DNA from 2 places in the Paenibacillus sp. FSL H8-0259 genome. Region 2 is predicted to be linked to the other one. Evidence: predicted binding sites of a transcription regulator. Region 2 holds the regulator's gene; the other holds the start of a gene.
The links. Region 2 encodes CtsR, which represses protease genes until heat stress. Its sites were predicted from a motif close to ATGGTCAATAAAGGTCAAACA; they were not measured.

Region 1: a site for CtsR is predicted at 3,261-3,281, ahead of clpP (ATP-dependent Clp endopeptidase proteolytic subunit ClpP). Genes of this name have one in related genera too.

The regions. Positions count from the first base shown of each region.
Region 1 covers NZ_CP150147.1:170,301-177,189, forward strand. Annotated here, with positions in the region: gene NSU01_RS00855 (SIMPL domain-containing protein) at 1-335, shown strand, start outside; gene NSU01_RS00860 (DUF4163 domain-containing protein) at 589-1,695, shown strand; gene NSU01_RS00865 (GDSL-type esterase/lipase family protein) at 1,852-2,490, shown strand; gene clpP (ATP-dependent Clp endopeptidase proteolytic subunit ClpP) at 2,577-3,173, opposite strand; tRNA gene NSU01_RS00875 (tRNA-Arg) at 3,367-3,441, opposite strand; gene NSU01_RS00880 (sugar-binding domain-containing protein) at 3,771-4,823, shown strand; gene gap (type I glyceraldehyde-3-phosphate dehydrogenase) at 4,940-5,950, shown strand; gene NSU01_RS00890 (phosphoglycerate kinase) at 6,068-6,889, shown strand, end outside.
Region 2 covers NZ_CP150147.1:7,516,406-7,523,294, reverse strand. Annotated here, with positions in the region: rRNA gene NSU01_RS32400 (23S ribosomal RNA) at 1-1,924, shown strand, start outside; rRNA gene rrf (5S ribosomal RNA) at 2,053-2,169, shown strand; gene NSU01_RS32390 (GNAT family N-acetyltransferase) at 2,604-3,776, shown strand; gene NSU01_RS32385 (CtsR family transcriptional regulator) at 4,140-4,601, shown strand; gene NSU01_RS32380 (UvrB/UvrC motif-containing protein) at 4,632-5,156, shown strand; gene NSU01_RS32375 (protein arginine kinase) at 5,186-6,250, shown strand; gene clpC (ATP-dependent protease ATP-binding subunit ClpC) at 6,287-6,889, shown strand, end outside.

The sequences.
Region 1 (6,889 bases), 890 kb from region 2:
TCGGACAATTGCTGGATGCAGCATCGACGGCAGGCGCGAACAATATCGGCAATGCAAGCTTTGCGATCGAAGATCCATCAGCCTTTGAAGCACAGGTTATCGAAAAAGCAATGCAGAATGCAGATGTAAAAGCGGCAGCGATTGCTAAAGCGGCGAAACGCGGACTCGGGCAGGTGGTAACGGTCATTCAGAACGACGACGGGAATAACCCGGTTGTCTTCGTTGAACAGGCCGCCATGTCCAAAGCAGCGAATGATTCAGCTGCCGGAAGCTCCGTTGAACCCGGAGAAGTTAAAGTAACCACTCAGCTGAGCGTAACCTATGAATTGAAATAAAGTGACCGCGAAGAGGCGCTTGCTCTGCTGTTTATGGCAGGGCGGCGCCTTTTTTAGGAGAAATTTTCGTTGAAATCTCTCAAATTGTTTAAATAAATGTAATAAGGTTGATAGAAAGACTCTTCAATCCTTAAGAAACTGTAAAGCGCATTGTAACATCCGCCGACCTTCTTATCCCTATAATAGGAAGAGTGAAGCTGAGGGAACACATCACGTCATAATACATCGCACCAGCGGAAGGGGAAGAACAACAATGAAAATGAATGATACTTCGAAGAAATACGCCCGTAAATGGGGCGCAGGAATGATTGCAGCGGGAATGCTGCTCGGTGGAGCCGCAATACCGGCAGGTATAACTCAGGCAGCTCCAGCAGCTGCTCAGGTGAAGGCTGCATCCTCCCCAGTAGTACTGAAGGTAAACGGCAAGATTGCAGCGCAGAAGGGGCTTTTCCAGGACGGAAAGGTATGGATTCCGGTAACGTTTATGCGCGATGCGCTGGGGATGCCGCTATCTTATGATAAAGCAGAGAAGACGTATACCATCGGTACAGGTACTACACAAACTAAACTGACGGTTACTGAATACTATACTACGATTAAAGTGAACAATTATTTTATCGGCGAATATGAAGTGAAGAATATGGATAACCGCTTCTATGTTTCGTTTGACCTGCTCAGCGATTACTTAGGCTACAAGGGTGACTGGAGTGCCGCTACGGGACGGCTCAATGTGATGAAGAGAACGCAAAATGCGGTAACTATAAAGACTGAGAGCTATGTTAAGGACCATAAAGATGCACCAATCAAGCTGGATTATCCACAGGTCAGCGGTCTTGCAAGTAGCGAGGCTGAGAAGGCAATCAATGATACAATCAAACAGACGATTCAGAAATACGCGGCTTACGCCGAAGATCAAATCTCCCTTAAATCCGAGGACGACCGTCCGTATGAATTCGAAGGCGGTTATGTGGTCACTTATAATCAGGACGGCGTGCTCAGTCTGATCACGAATCAATACGGATATACCGGCGGTGCACATGGATCGACTATCCGCAATGCCTTTACCTTCTCACTTAAAGACGGTAAACGCCTGCTGCTGGGGGATTTGTTCAAGGCTAATCCTAACTACAAGAAACAGCTGAATGCCAAGGTATCTACTGAAATCAAAGCAAACGGAGGTTATCTGGGAGGATTCACAGGCCTGAATACAGAGAAATACTTCTATCTGAAAGAGGGCAAAGCCGTGCTCTTCTTCCAGCAATATGAGTATACTGCATACGCTACAGGCTTCCCGGAGGTAATCTTCAGCTTCAAAGAGCTGCTGCCGGACGGAAGCAGTCCGTTCGCTGCACTGAAATAATATAGTAGTTTCATATATCCTGCCCATGCGTTTCCTCCGGAGACATAAGGGCAGGATTTCTTTTGCGGGCCTATTAAGGCTGCCCTGCCGTTACCACATCCCCGAGGCAGTCATAAGCTAAAGAAAGCAAGCAGCTTATAGCGGGGAGGGAAGGATATGGTCTATCAATATACGGCCATTGGAGATTCATTAACGACCGGATTCGGGGCTCTGCCCGGGAACGGATTTGTTCCCGTCTACCGCCGGATGGCGGAAGGGCGGCTGCAGACTCCGGTGGCTTCAGCGAATCTTGGAGTGAACGGTCTGACAACAGCAGGGCTGGAGCAGCGTCTCAAGACAGATGGCGGCTTTCGTTCTGCGGTTAAGGATGCGGAGATCATCACCGTCTCTATTGGCGGCAATGATCTGATTAAGGCCGCCAAAGCCGCAGCGGGGAGGCCAGGTGAGCTGAATGGATATCTGCAAAAAGCGCTCCGGGAATGCAAACGGAATTTCAGTGATATTATGAATACTCTGGCACAGCTGAAGGCGGGTACGCGAAGTCCTTACATTATCCGGATTGTAGGTCTCTATAATCCGTATCCTCAGGTGGATGCGGCTACAGATTGGGTGCGGCAGTTCAACCGCTATGCTGCCGGCTACAGCAGTTATGTTGTGGGGTTTGCTTCCATTTATCATGAATTTGCCGGAAATGAGCGGGGGCTGCTGTTCCTGGATCATATCCATCCGAACGGCAGGGGCTACCGGGTGATTGCCGGCAAGCTGGATGCCCTGGGATATGGAACCTTGAGGTGAAACATCAGTATATATGCCAAATAAAGAGGCTGCCGTAGACCTGTAGGTCCGTGGCAGCCTCTTTATGTGTTGGTGAAGTATAGAAATTAAACGCCAGTCGGCAAGGTCTTCTCAATGACTTTATCGACAATGCCATATTCAGCTGCATCGGCAGCACTCATGAAGTAGTCGCGGTCGGTATCCTTCTCGATCTTCTCGATCGGCTGGCCCGTACGTTCGGACAGGATACGGTTCAGCTTCTCGCGCAGCTTGATGATGCGGCGGGCGCGGATTTCGATATCCGAAGCCTGACCCTGGGCACCGCCGAGCGGCTGGTGAATCATAATTTCGCTGTTCGGCAAGGCAAAGCGCTTGCCCTTGGCGCCGGCGTTCAGCAGGAAGGCTCCCATGGAAGCGGCCATCCCAACACAGATGGTGGATACATCCGGTTTAATGTACTGCATTGTATCAAATATAGCCATACCCGCCGTAATGGAACCGCCAGGGCTGTTTACATACAGGTGAATATCCTTATCCGGATCCTCGGCAGCCAGGAAGAGCATTTGTGCGATGATGGAATTGGCTACCACGTCATTAACCTCCGTTCCAAGGAAAATGATGCGGTCCTTCAGCAGGCGGGAATAGATGTCATAAGCGCGCTCACCGCGGTTGCTCTGTTCTACTACCATAGGAATATAACTCACGTGGAAAACCTCCTTGAAATTGGTGCTTCGAATGTGTTCATTTTTTACTGTTACCGTATTAACCACATGATAAACAAATTCAAACAAAAAGTCAAAGAAAGTCAAACTTAGATTCAAAAAAAAGAGCCATCAAGCGGCTCTTTGGTTAAATATAATATAAGCATTGCTAAATTATGTACAAAAGTGAAAATAATGGCGCGCCCGCCAAGAATCGAACTTGGATCTCAGGCTTCGGAGGCCTACGTCATATCCATTGGACCACGGGCGCAACAGAAATTATTATAATACACTTATTGCATAAAAGCAACGTGTAAAACCCGTTGTGCAAAAAATATTTTTCCGGCTCCCAGGCAGATGATAGCTTCCCACTTGACAGTCAGGTGATGGAGGTTTTCAGTCATGTGCTTAAGGGCGTGGTTACCTCTCACAGACCGGCAGATGTATAAGATGAAACGGGTCTGAGAATTATAGTCTCGGAACACTTGCACTCGGCGTCAGTTTTGGGTAGAATATGGGTGGGACTTAAAAAGTTAACCCGGGACATTTTGAGACCACGAACAAGGGAAAAGAGAAAGACGAAGTTGCAGGAGTGAAAGCATGCGTAATTTATTGGAAATCCAAAAGCAGCTTCTGCCTGATCTCATGGAAACCCTTAAGAGACGGTATACGATTCTACATCAGATCATGCTGTCCGATATTATTGGGCGCAGAACGCTTGCCGCCTCGCTTGATATGACCGAGCGGGTGCTGCGCGCCGAGACGGATCTTCTGAAATCGCAAGGGCTCATTGAGATCGAGAGCGTCGGCATGCGCATTAGCGAAGCCGGTCGCAGACTGCTTGACCTGCTGGAGCCGATCGCCAAGAGCCTCTTCGGCCTGGATGATCTGGAAGAGAAAATTCGTACTACGTACGGTCTCAGTAAAGTAGTTGTTGTACCTGGCGACTGCGAGACCTCGCTGTTCACCAAACGTGAACTGGGGCGTGCAGGTTCGAAGGCACTGCTCAGTGTACTGCGCAGTGACGATACGATTGCCGTCACAGGCGGATCGACCCTGGCCGAAATGGCCGATCAGTTGACCCCGCCGCTATCCCTTTCCTATAAGAACGCCTGGGTAGTTCCGGCGCGCGGAGGACTGGGAGAGAGCATGGAGATCCAAGCCAACACCATTGCTTCGACCATGGCCAAACGGATTGGTGCCAATTACCGTCTGCTGCATGTGCCTGATCTGCTCAGCGGCGATGCCTATCAGTCGCTCGCACTGGACTCCAATATTGGAGAGATTGTGCAGATTATCCGCAGATCGCGTATTATTGTGCATGGAATTGGCGATGCCATTGAAATGACTCACCGCCGCAAGCTGGACCCCGGTACAATCTCAGAGATTCAGGACGAGGGTGCGGTAGCCGAATCGTTCGGATATTATTTCAATGAGAATGGCGAGGTGGTTCATACCATGCTGACCATGGGGCTGCGCCTGGAAGACATTATCCGTACAGAAGTCGTCATCGGTATTGCCGGCGGCAAACGCAAGGCTAAGGCCATTCATGCGATGCTGCGGTTCGGCCAAGAGGATATTCTCGTGACAGACGAGGCGGCTGCTATCGAAATCGGCAAAGAAATCGACAAACAATTGCAAGAGGTCCTATAGATTCCATTTTATGGGACGCGCGCAAAGGTATTATGCATTATACTTAACCTTGTTGTCTTGACGAGCCTCACGGCTTGTCTTGAATAAATAAAACGAAATCTAGGAGGAACTATTCAATGAGTGTAAAAGTTGGTATTAACGGTTTTGGACGTATTGGACGCCTTGCATTCCGCCGTATTCAAAATGTAGAAGGTATCGAAGTGGTAGCAATCAATGACTTGACTGACGCTAAGATGCTTGCTCATTTGCTTAAATATGATACAACTCAAGGTAAATTCCAAGGCGATGTTGAAGTTCACGACGGCTTCTTCAAAGTTAACGGTAAAGATGTTAAGGTTCTGGCGAACCGCAACCCTGAAGAACTTCCTTGGGGAGAGCTTGGCGTTGATATCGTCCTGGAATGCACAGGTTTCTTCACAACTAAAGAAGCAGCTGAAAAGCACCTTAAAGGCGGAGCTAAGAAAGTAGTTATTTCCGCTCCAGCTACAGGCGACATGAAGACTGTTGTTTACAACGTTAACGATGACATCCTTGACGGTAGCGAAACAGTAATCTCCGGCGCATCTTGCACAACGAACTGTCTGGCTCCTATGGCCAAAGTTCTGAACGACAAATTCGGTATCATCGAAGGCTTGATGACTACTATCCACGCTTACACAGGTGACCAGAATACACTTGATGCTCCACACGCTAAAGGCGACTTCAGACGTGCCCGCGCTGCTGCTGAGAACATCATCCCTAACACTACCGGTGCTGCAAAAGCAATCGGCCTGGTAATTCCAGAACTTAAAGGCAAACTTGACGGTGCAGCACAACGTGTGCCTGTAGCTACGGGTTCCCTGACTGAGCTGGTTACTGTTCTGGATAAGAGCGTAACTGTTGAAGAAATCAACGCAGCCATGAAAGAAGCTTCCGATCCGGAAACTTACGGCTACACTGAAGATGAAATCGTATCTTCCGACATCAAGGGTATGACTTTCGGTTCCCTGTTCGATGCTACACAAACTAAAGTTCTGACTGTTGGCGACAAACAACTGGTTAAGACCGTTGCTTGGTATGACAATGAAATGTCCTACACTGCACAGCTCGTTCGTACTCTAGAAAAATTCGCTAAACTTGCTCAATAATACCGATTTTATATAGGCAGTACAATAGAGCGGAAACAATGAAAGTCTGTTTCCGCTCTTTCTAAATGAAATGGATTCGTGAATGAACCAATTTTGGGTGTGGAGGAAATGTTAATCATGAACAAAAAAAGTGTCCGTGATGTAGAAGTAAAAGGCAAACGCGTATTCGTGCGTGTGGATTTCAACGTGCCAGTGGAAGACGGTAAGATCACTGATGATACCCGTATCCGCGAAACCCTTCCAACAATTAAATACCTGATTGAGAACGGTGCAAAGGTCATTCTGGCCAGCCATATGGGCCGTCCTAAAGGTGAATTCGTCGATTCCATGCGGTTGACTTCCGCAGCTGTACGTCTGTCCGAATTGCTCGGCAAACCGGTAGCCAAAGCTGATGAAGCGATTGGCGAAGCGGTAAAAGCACAAATCGCTGAACTGAACGAAGGCGACGTGCTTGTGCTTGAGAATGTCCGTTTCTATAAAGGTGAAGAAAAGAACGATCCTGAACTGGCTAAGCAGTTCGCTGAACTGGCTGACCTGTTCGTCAATGACGCATTCGGTGCGGCTCACCGTGCCCATGCTTCGACAGAAGGTATCGCTCACTTCCTGCCTGCAGTATCCGGCCTTCTGATGGAGAAGGAATTGTCCGTTCTGGGCAAAGCCCTGTCCAATCCTGAACGTCCTTTCACTGCGATCATCGGCGGATCCAAAGTTAAAGACAAAATTGACGTGATCGACAACCTGCTGACTCTGGCTGACAACGTATTGATTGGCGGCGGCCTTTCTTACACCTTCACCAAAGCACAAGGTTACGAAATCGGAAATTCTTTGGTAGACAATGACAAGATCGATGCTGCGCTTGGATTTATCGAAAAAGCCAAAGCACTCGGCAAAAACTTTGTGCTTCCGGTTGACGTAGTTATCGCTGACAAGTTCGGCGCA
Region 2 (6,889 bases):
TAAGATCCATTGTCAAAAGGGAAACAGCCCAGACCATCAGCTAAGGTCCCCAAGTGTGTGTTAAGTGGGAAAGGATGTGGAGTTGCACAGACAACCAGGATGTTGGCTTAGAAGCAGCCACCATTGAAAGAGTGCGTAATAGCTCACTGGTCGAGTGACTCTGCGCCGAAAATGTAACGGGGCTAAACACACCACCGAAGCTATGGCTAGATGCTTTGCATCTGGGGTAGGGGAGCGTTGTATGTAGGTTGAAGGTGTACCGTAAGGAGCGCTGGACAGCATACAAGTGAGAATGCCGGTATGAGTAACGAAAAGATCAGTGAGAATCTGATCCGCCGAAAGCCCAAGGTTTCCTGAGGAAGGCTCGTCCGCTCAGGGTAAGTCGGGACCTAAGGCGAGGCCGAAAGGCGTAGTCGAAGGACAACAGTTTGAAATTACTGTACCACCGTAATCCGCTATGAGCGATGGGGTGACGCAGGAGGGTAGTGACGCGGACTGATGGATATGTCCGTCTAAGCAGTGAGGCTGATGTGTAGGCAAATCCGCACATCACTAAGGCTGGGCTGTGATGGGGAGCGAAAATTGTAGTAGCGAAGGTCATGATCTCACACTGCCAAGAAAAGCCTCTAGCCAGGAGAAGGTGCCCGTACCGCAAACCGACACAGGTAGGCGAGAAGAGAATTCTAAGGCGCGCGGAAGAACTCTCGTTAAGGAACTCGGCAAAATGACCTCGTAACTTCGGGAGAAGAGGTGCCTCGGTAGGGTGAATAGCCCGAGGGGGCCGCAGTGAAAAGGCCCAAGCGACTGTTTAGCAAAAACACAGGTCTGTGCGAAGCCGCAAGGCGAAGTATACGGGCTGACGCCTGCCCGGTGCTGGAAGGTTAAGGGGAGTGGTTAGGAGCAATCCGAAGCTGTGAACCGAAGCCCCAGTAAACGGCGGCCGTAACTATAACGGTCCTAAGGTAGCGAAATTCCTTGTCAGGTAAATTCTGACCCGCACGAATGGCGTAACGACTTGGGCGCTGTCTCAACGAGAGATCCGGTGAAATTTTAATACCTGTGAAGATGCAGGTTACCCGCGACAAGACGGAAAGACCCCATGGAGCTTTACTGCAGCTTGATATTGAATTTGGGTACGATCTGTACAGGATAGGTGGGAGCCGTTGAGGCAGGAGCGCAAGCTTCTGCGGAGGCGCCGTTGGGATACCACCCTGATCGTATCTAGGTTCTAACCTAGTGCCCTAATCGGGTACGGGGACCGTGTCAGGCGGGCAGTTTGACTGGGGCGGTCGCCTCCTAAAGAGTAACGGAGGCGTTCAAAGGTTCCCTCAGAATGGTTGGAAATCATTCGCAGAGTGCAAAGGCATAAGGGAGCTTGACTGCGAGACCTACAAGTCGAGCAGGGACGAAAGTCGGACTTAGTGATCCGGTGGTACCGCATGGAAGGGCCATCGCTCAACGGATAAAAGCTACCCTGGGGATAACAGGCTTATCTCCCCCAAGAGTCCACATCGACGGGGAGGTTTGGCACCTCGATGTCGGCTCATCGCATCCTGGGGCTGAAGTAGGTCCCAAGGGTTGGGCTGTTCGCCCATTAAAGCGGTACGCGAGCTGGGTTCAGAACGTCGTGAGACAGTTCGGTCCCTATCTGTCGTGGGCGCAGGAAATTTGAGAGGAGCTGTCCTTAGTACGAGAGGACCGGGATGGACGTACCGCTGGTGCATCAGTTGTTCCGCCAGGAGCATGGCTGAGTAGCTACGTACGGACGGGATAAGCGCTGAAAGCATCTAAGCGTGAAGCCCCCCTCAAGATGAGATTTCCCAATTAGTAAGACCCCTTGAAGACGACGAGGTAGATAGGTTGGAGGTGGAAGTGCAGCAATGCATGGAGCTGACCAATACTAATCGGTCGAGGGCTTATCCAAATTTCTTAGAGCGCAGATTCGTTTCGGATTCAGTTTTCAGGTGATCAAGCCTGTACGCCATGAAATTTCATTCACACATTCGTGATGAACCGAATTTCAAGCGGCAGCGTCTGTTTCACAGACGCATGTTTGGTGGCGATAGCGGAGGGGTTCCACGCGTACCCATCCCGAACACGACCGTTAAGCCCTCCAGCGCCGATGGTACTTGGACCGAAGGGTCCTGGGAGAGTAGGACGTTGCCAAGCACATGAAGCCATTGTTGAGCAATCGACAGTGGCTTTTTTGGTTTGTGCAGGGTTGTGGAAAAGCTGTGGATAAATTTCAGTAACTGCTGAAAACTTACGCACATGTGGATACAATTTCAGGAAGAAGTCTTTTCCCTGATAATGTGGATTAAAACGCATATTCAGGCGAATGAGTCAAGAGAAAACCTAAGTAATCCACTGTTTTTGTGGATAAAAAGTGAATTTTGTGGATAGATAAATATGAATCGTGGATAACTAATTTTTGCCGGAAGAAACTCTTTCCGGTTTTTTGTTTTACTGTTCAAAACCTGTGGATAACTTTTGTCCGCGGGCTATTTTTGTACCTCATTAGCTTCTGGACAATTTGCTTGATATACTCAATCTGAGCAACCATTGGACTCTATCTCTATAAATTCATTAACGGGGTGAGCAGCATGGAAATAAGGCAATTGCACGCAGATGATTTTGAAGAAGGCTTAGGCTTGTCAGAATATGCTTTTCAGTACAAGGTGATAGGAGAAGACAGGGAACGCGCCAGAGAGAAGTTCAAGCCGGAACAAATATGGGGAGTATTCGAAGGACCAAGTTTAAGTGCCAAGCTGGTACTTCTTCCACTTCAGGCATACATACAGGGCAAGCCCGTATCTATGGGCGGAATTGCGGGTGTAGCCACGTGGCCGGAGAACCGCAGGCAGGGATATGTGGCCAAGCTGTTGACCCATGCGCTGCAAACCATGAACGAAGCAGGGCAAACACTGTCTTTTCTGCACCCGTTTTTAATCCCCTTTTACCGGAAATTCGGCTGGGAGATCTATTGTGAATATAAGAAATATAACATACCTGTGGATAAATTTCCGCGGAAGGCTGAAATACAGGGCTCTGTGAAGCGCGGGGCGGCTGATATTAAAGTATTGCAACAGCTGTATGTCTCATTTGCAACCCGGTACAACGGCACACTGCAGCGTACGGAGGAATGGTGGAAGGAAAAAGTACTCGATGAAGATACACATCAGTGTGTATTTTATTCGCAGCAGGGTGAACCGGAAGGGTATGTGCTGTATAAAATAGTGAACAAAGAACTGGTCATCGATGAATTTGTCTATCTGAATGAGAAGGCCCGGCAAGGGCTGTGGACATTTCTGGCTAACCATGACTCTATGATCACCGGAGCTTCATTGAAGCTGGTTCCCTCTGATGACATTCTGCCGTATTTGCTTCCCGACCCGCGGATTGCCCAGGAGAATTATCCGTACTTCATGGCACGCATTGTCAACGCCCAAGCCTTTATAGAGAATTTGTCTTTCCATGCGCTGAGCGGTATCCGGGAGCGGCTGCTTTATATTGAAGATGAGCATGCCCCCTGGAATAACGGCCTGTGGCGGTGGACAGTAGCTGAACATGGGGAGGTATCATTTACTCAGATCCAGGGGGACAGATCAAACGCTGATCTTATATGCAGTATTGGTACACTTACCGCACTGTTGATGGGATACAGACGTCCAGTTGAAATGGCCCGGTATGGACAGTTATCCGGTACACATGAAGCTGTAGATTGGCTGGAGAAGCTGATCCCGCAGGCGCAAACGGCTTTATTTGATTTTTTCTGACAAACCTGAAGGCTCTTCCGCTTACATTAGAAGCAGGAGAGCCTAAAATACATATCCCCTTGCAATGGGATCCGTGAAGCTATTCGGAATACAATGCGGCTAAAAAGTAAAAAATAAGAGCAACCCCTTGGAATTCAGTGAGAATATGTTATAATATGAAAAAAGTCAAAGAAAGTCAAAGTCAACGCGAGCTCGACAGCAGTGTTCTTAGGATTGTAACAGTTGGAGGTCAGGCTCAGTACGAAGGCTATTGCAGCCGATTCGCACTTCAGTCCCCGGGTTAAATTCTTTAGAGCTATGTATGGACGGTGGACGTTGATACAGCACAAGCTTAACCAAGGCTTACACACTGGAGGATGAGTGATGCGTAATATCTCCGATATTATTGAACAATATCTGAAGAATATTTTGCATGAAAGTCCCGAAGGTACGGTGGAAATTCAGCGCAATGATCTGGCGGACCAGTTCTCCTGTGTGCCGTCGCAGATCAATTACGTCATCAGTACACGCTTTACTTTGGAAAAGGGATATGTAGTGGAGAGCAAACGCGGCGGTGGAGGGTATATCCGGATTCAGCGCTTCGAGCTGCCTCAGAATGTGGCACTGTATGCACATCTGAACTCCACAATAGGGAATGATATTGACCAGAATTCCGCCGAAGGACTGATTTATCAGCTGGAGGAGGCCCGTTTTCTCTCCAAGCGTGAAGCGTGTCTTATGCGGTCCGCTGTTTCCCGGGAATGCCTGACGGTTAATCTGCCGTACCGGGATGAGATTCGTGCCAAGCTAATGAAGGCCATGCTAATCTCTTTGTTAGGCAAATAATTGTCAAAATGTGAGGGAGGGACACCGCTCATGCTATGCCAGGAATGCGGGGTCAAACCGGCTACACTCCATTTCACGAAGATCGTGAACGGAGAGAAGACAGAATTTCATATTTGTGAAAGCTGTGCGCGGGAAAAAGGGGAGCTCATCCCCGGTACTGCCGGAGGATTCTCCATACACAGCTTGCTTTCCGGGCTGCTTGATCTGGAGAGCGCAGGCAAGGGCAAGTCAGAGGCCGCACAGACTGTGCAGGGGCTGCAGTGTGAGAACTGCGGTATGACCTACTCACAGTTCAGCAAGCTTGGACGGTTCGGCTGCAGCTCCTGCTACAAATATTTTGACAGCACGCTGGACCCGCTCTTCAGACGGGTACACGGAAGTACAGCCCATGTGGGTAAGCTTCCCAAACGGGCGGGTGCACAGATCATGTGTAAACGCCAAATTGATGAGCTGAAGCAGGAATTACAGCAGAGCATTATGCAGGAGGAGTTTGAAACTGCAGCCGAGCTGAGGGACAGAATCCGCAAACTTGAAAAAGAAATGCCACAAGAGTAAAGTCTTTGATATATAGGAGGGGATTCCACATGTCAAGTCTCCGGTTTACCGAACAAGCACTTAGTGACTGGATGCGCTGCGGCGGGAGTCATTCCGAGATTGTTATCAGCAGCCGAATGCGTATCGCCCGTAATCTGGAGCACCTTCCTTTCCCGCTATTGGCGTCTGCGCAGCAGTCGGAAGAGGTGCTGGAGCAGCTTGCTCCTGTATTTCAGGGAGAAGCCTCTGCGGATTTCGGCAACTTTCAGCTGCTGAGGCTGGATGAGCTCGATGAGCTGGATAAAAAAGTACTGGTGGAGAAGCATCTGATCAGTCCTAATCTGGCTGATGATTCCAAAGGCGGAGCAGTCATTCTTAATGAGGACGAGTCAGTCAGCATTATGATCAACGAGGAGGATCATCTCCGCATTCAATGCCTGTTTCCGGGTCTGCAGGTGAGAGAGGCCTGGGTCAGGGCAACAGCCATCGATGATATCTTTGAGGCTGCTGTCAATTACGCTTTTGATGACCGCAGAGGATACCTGACCAGTTGTCCCACCAATGTGGGAACCGGGCTCAGAGCCTCGGTAATGGTTCATCTGCCGGCATTGGTTATGACCCATCAGATTAACCGGATTCTATCCGCTGTTAATCAGGTCGGTCTTACCGTTAGAGGAATTTATGGTGAAGGCAGCGAAGCAGTAGGGAATATCTTTCAGATTTCCAACCAGATTACGCTCGGTCAGACCGAGAATGAGATTATTGAGAATCTCCACAGCGTAGTCACCCAGATTATAGAGCATGAGCGGAACGCACGTGAGCGCTTGCTTGTGGATTCCGCTCTGCGGATTACCGACCGCATCAAACGTTCATATGGGATTCTAGCCTACGCGGCTGTGATGGAGCTTAAAGAGTCAGCACAGCGGCTCTCCGATCTAAGGCTTGGTGTAGATTTGGGGATACTGGAAGGGCCTTCGATTTCAGTGCTTAATGAGCTGAATGTCAAGACTCAGCCGGGTTTTCTGCAAAAGCTGTTCGGCGACGAGCTTTCGTCCACCGAACGGGATATGTACCGGGCGAAGCTGCTCCGGGAAACACTGGGATCACAACATTAATTATAGATATATATTATCCGTGGAGGTGCAGGAGATATGATGTTTGGAAGATTTACGGAACGCGCACAAAAGGTGCTGGCGCTGGCGCAGGAAGAAGCCGTACGTTTGGGACACAACAACATTGGGACAGAACATATTTTGCTCGGACTGATTCGTGAAGGTGACGGCATTGCCGCCAAGGCACTGATCGGACTCGGTCTGGGTCTTGAGAAGATTCAGGATGAAGTGGAAACGCTGATTGGCAGAGGTCAGGAACAACCGACCAACATCGCTTATACTCCTCGTGCCAAAAAAGTTATCGAGCTGTCTATGGATGAAGCCCGCAAGCTTGGACATACGTACGTGGGCACAGAGCATATCCTGCTCGGACTCATCCGTGAAGGAGAGGGCGTAGCTGCCCGCGTGCTGAATAATCTCGGTATCAGCCTGAATAAAGCCCGCCAGCAGGTGCTGCAGCTTCTGGGCAGCAGTGAAGCCACTTCAAGCCATAGCGGTGCTCCGGTTAATGTCAGCACACCAACGCTGGATGGTCTGGCCCGTGACTTGACTGCCTATGCTAAGGACGGAAACCTCGACCCTGTTATCGGCCGCAGCAAGGAAATTGAACGTGTCATTCAGGTGCTCAGCCGCCGTACCAAG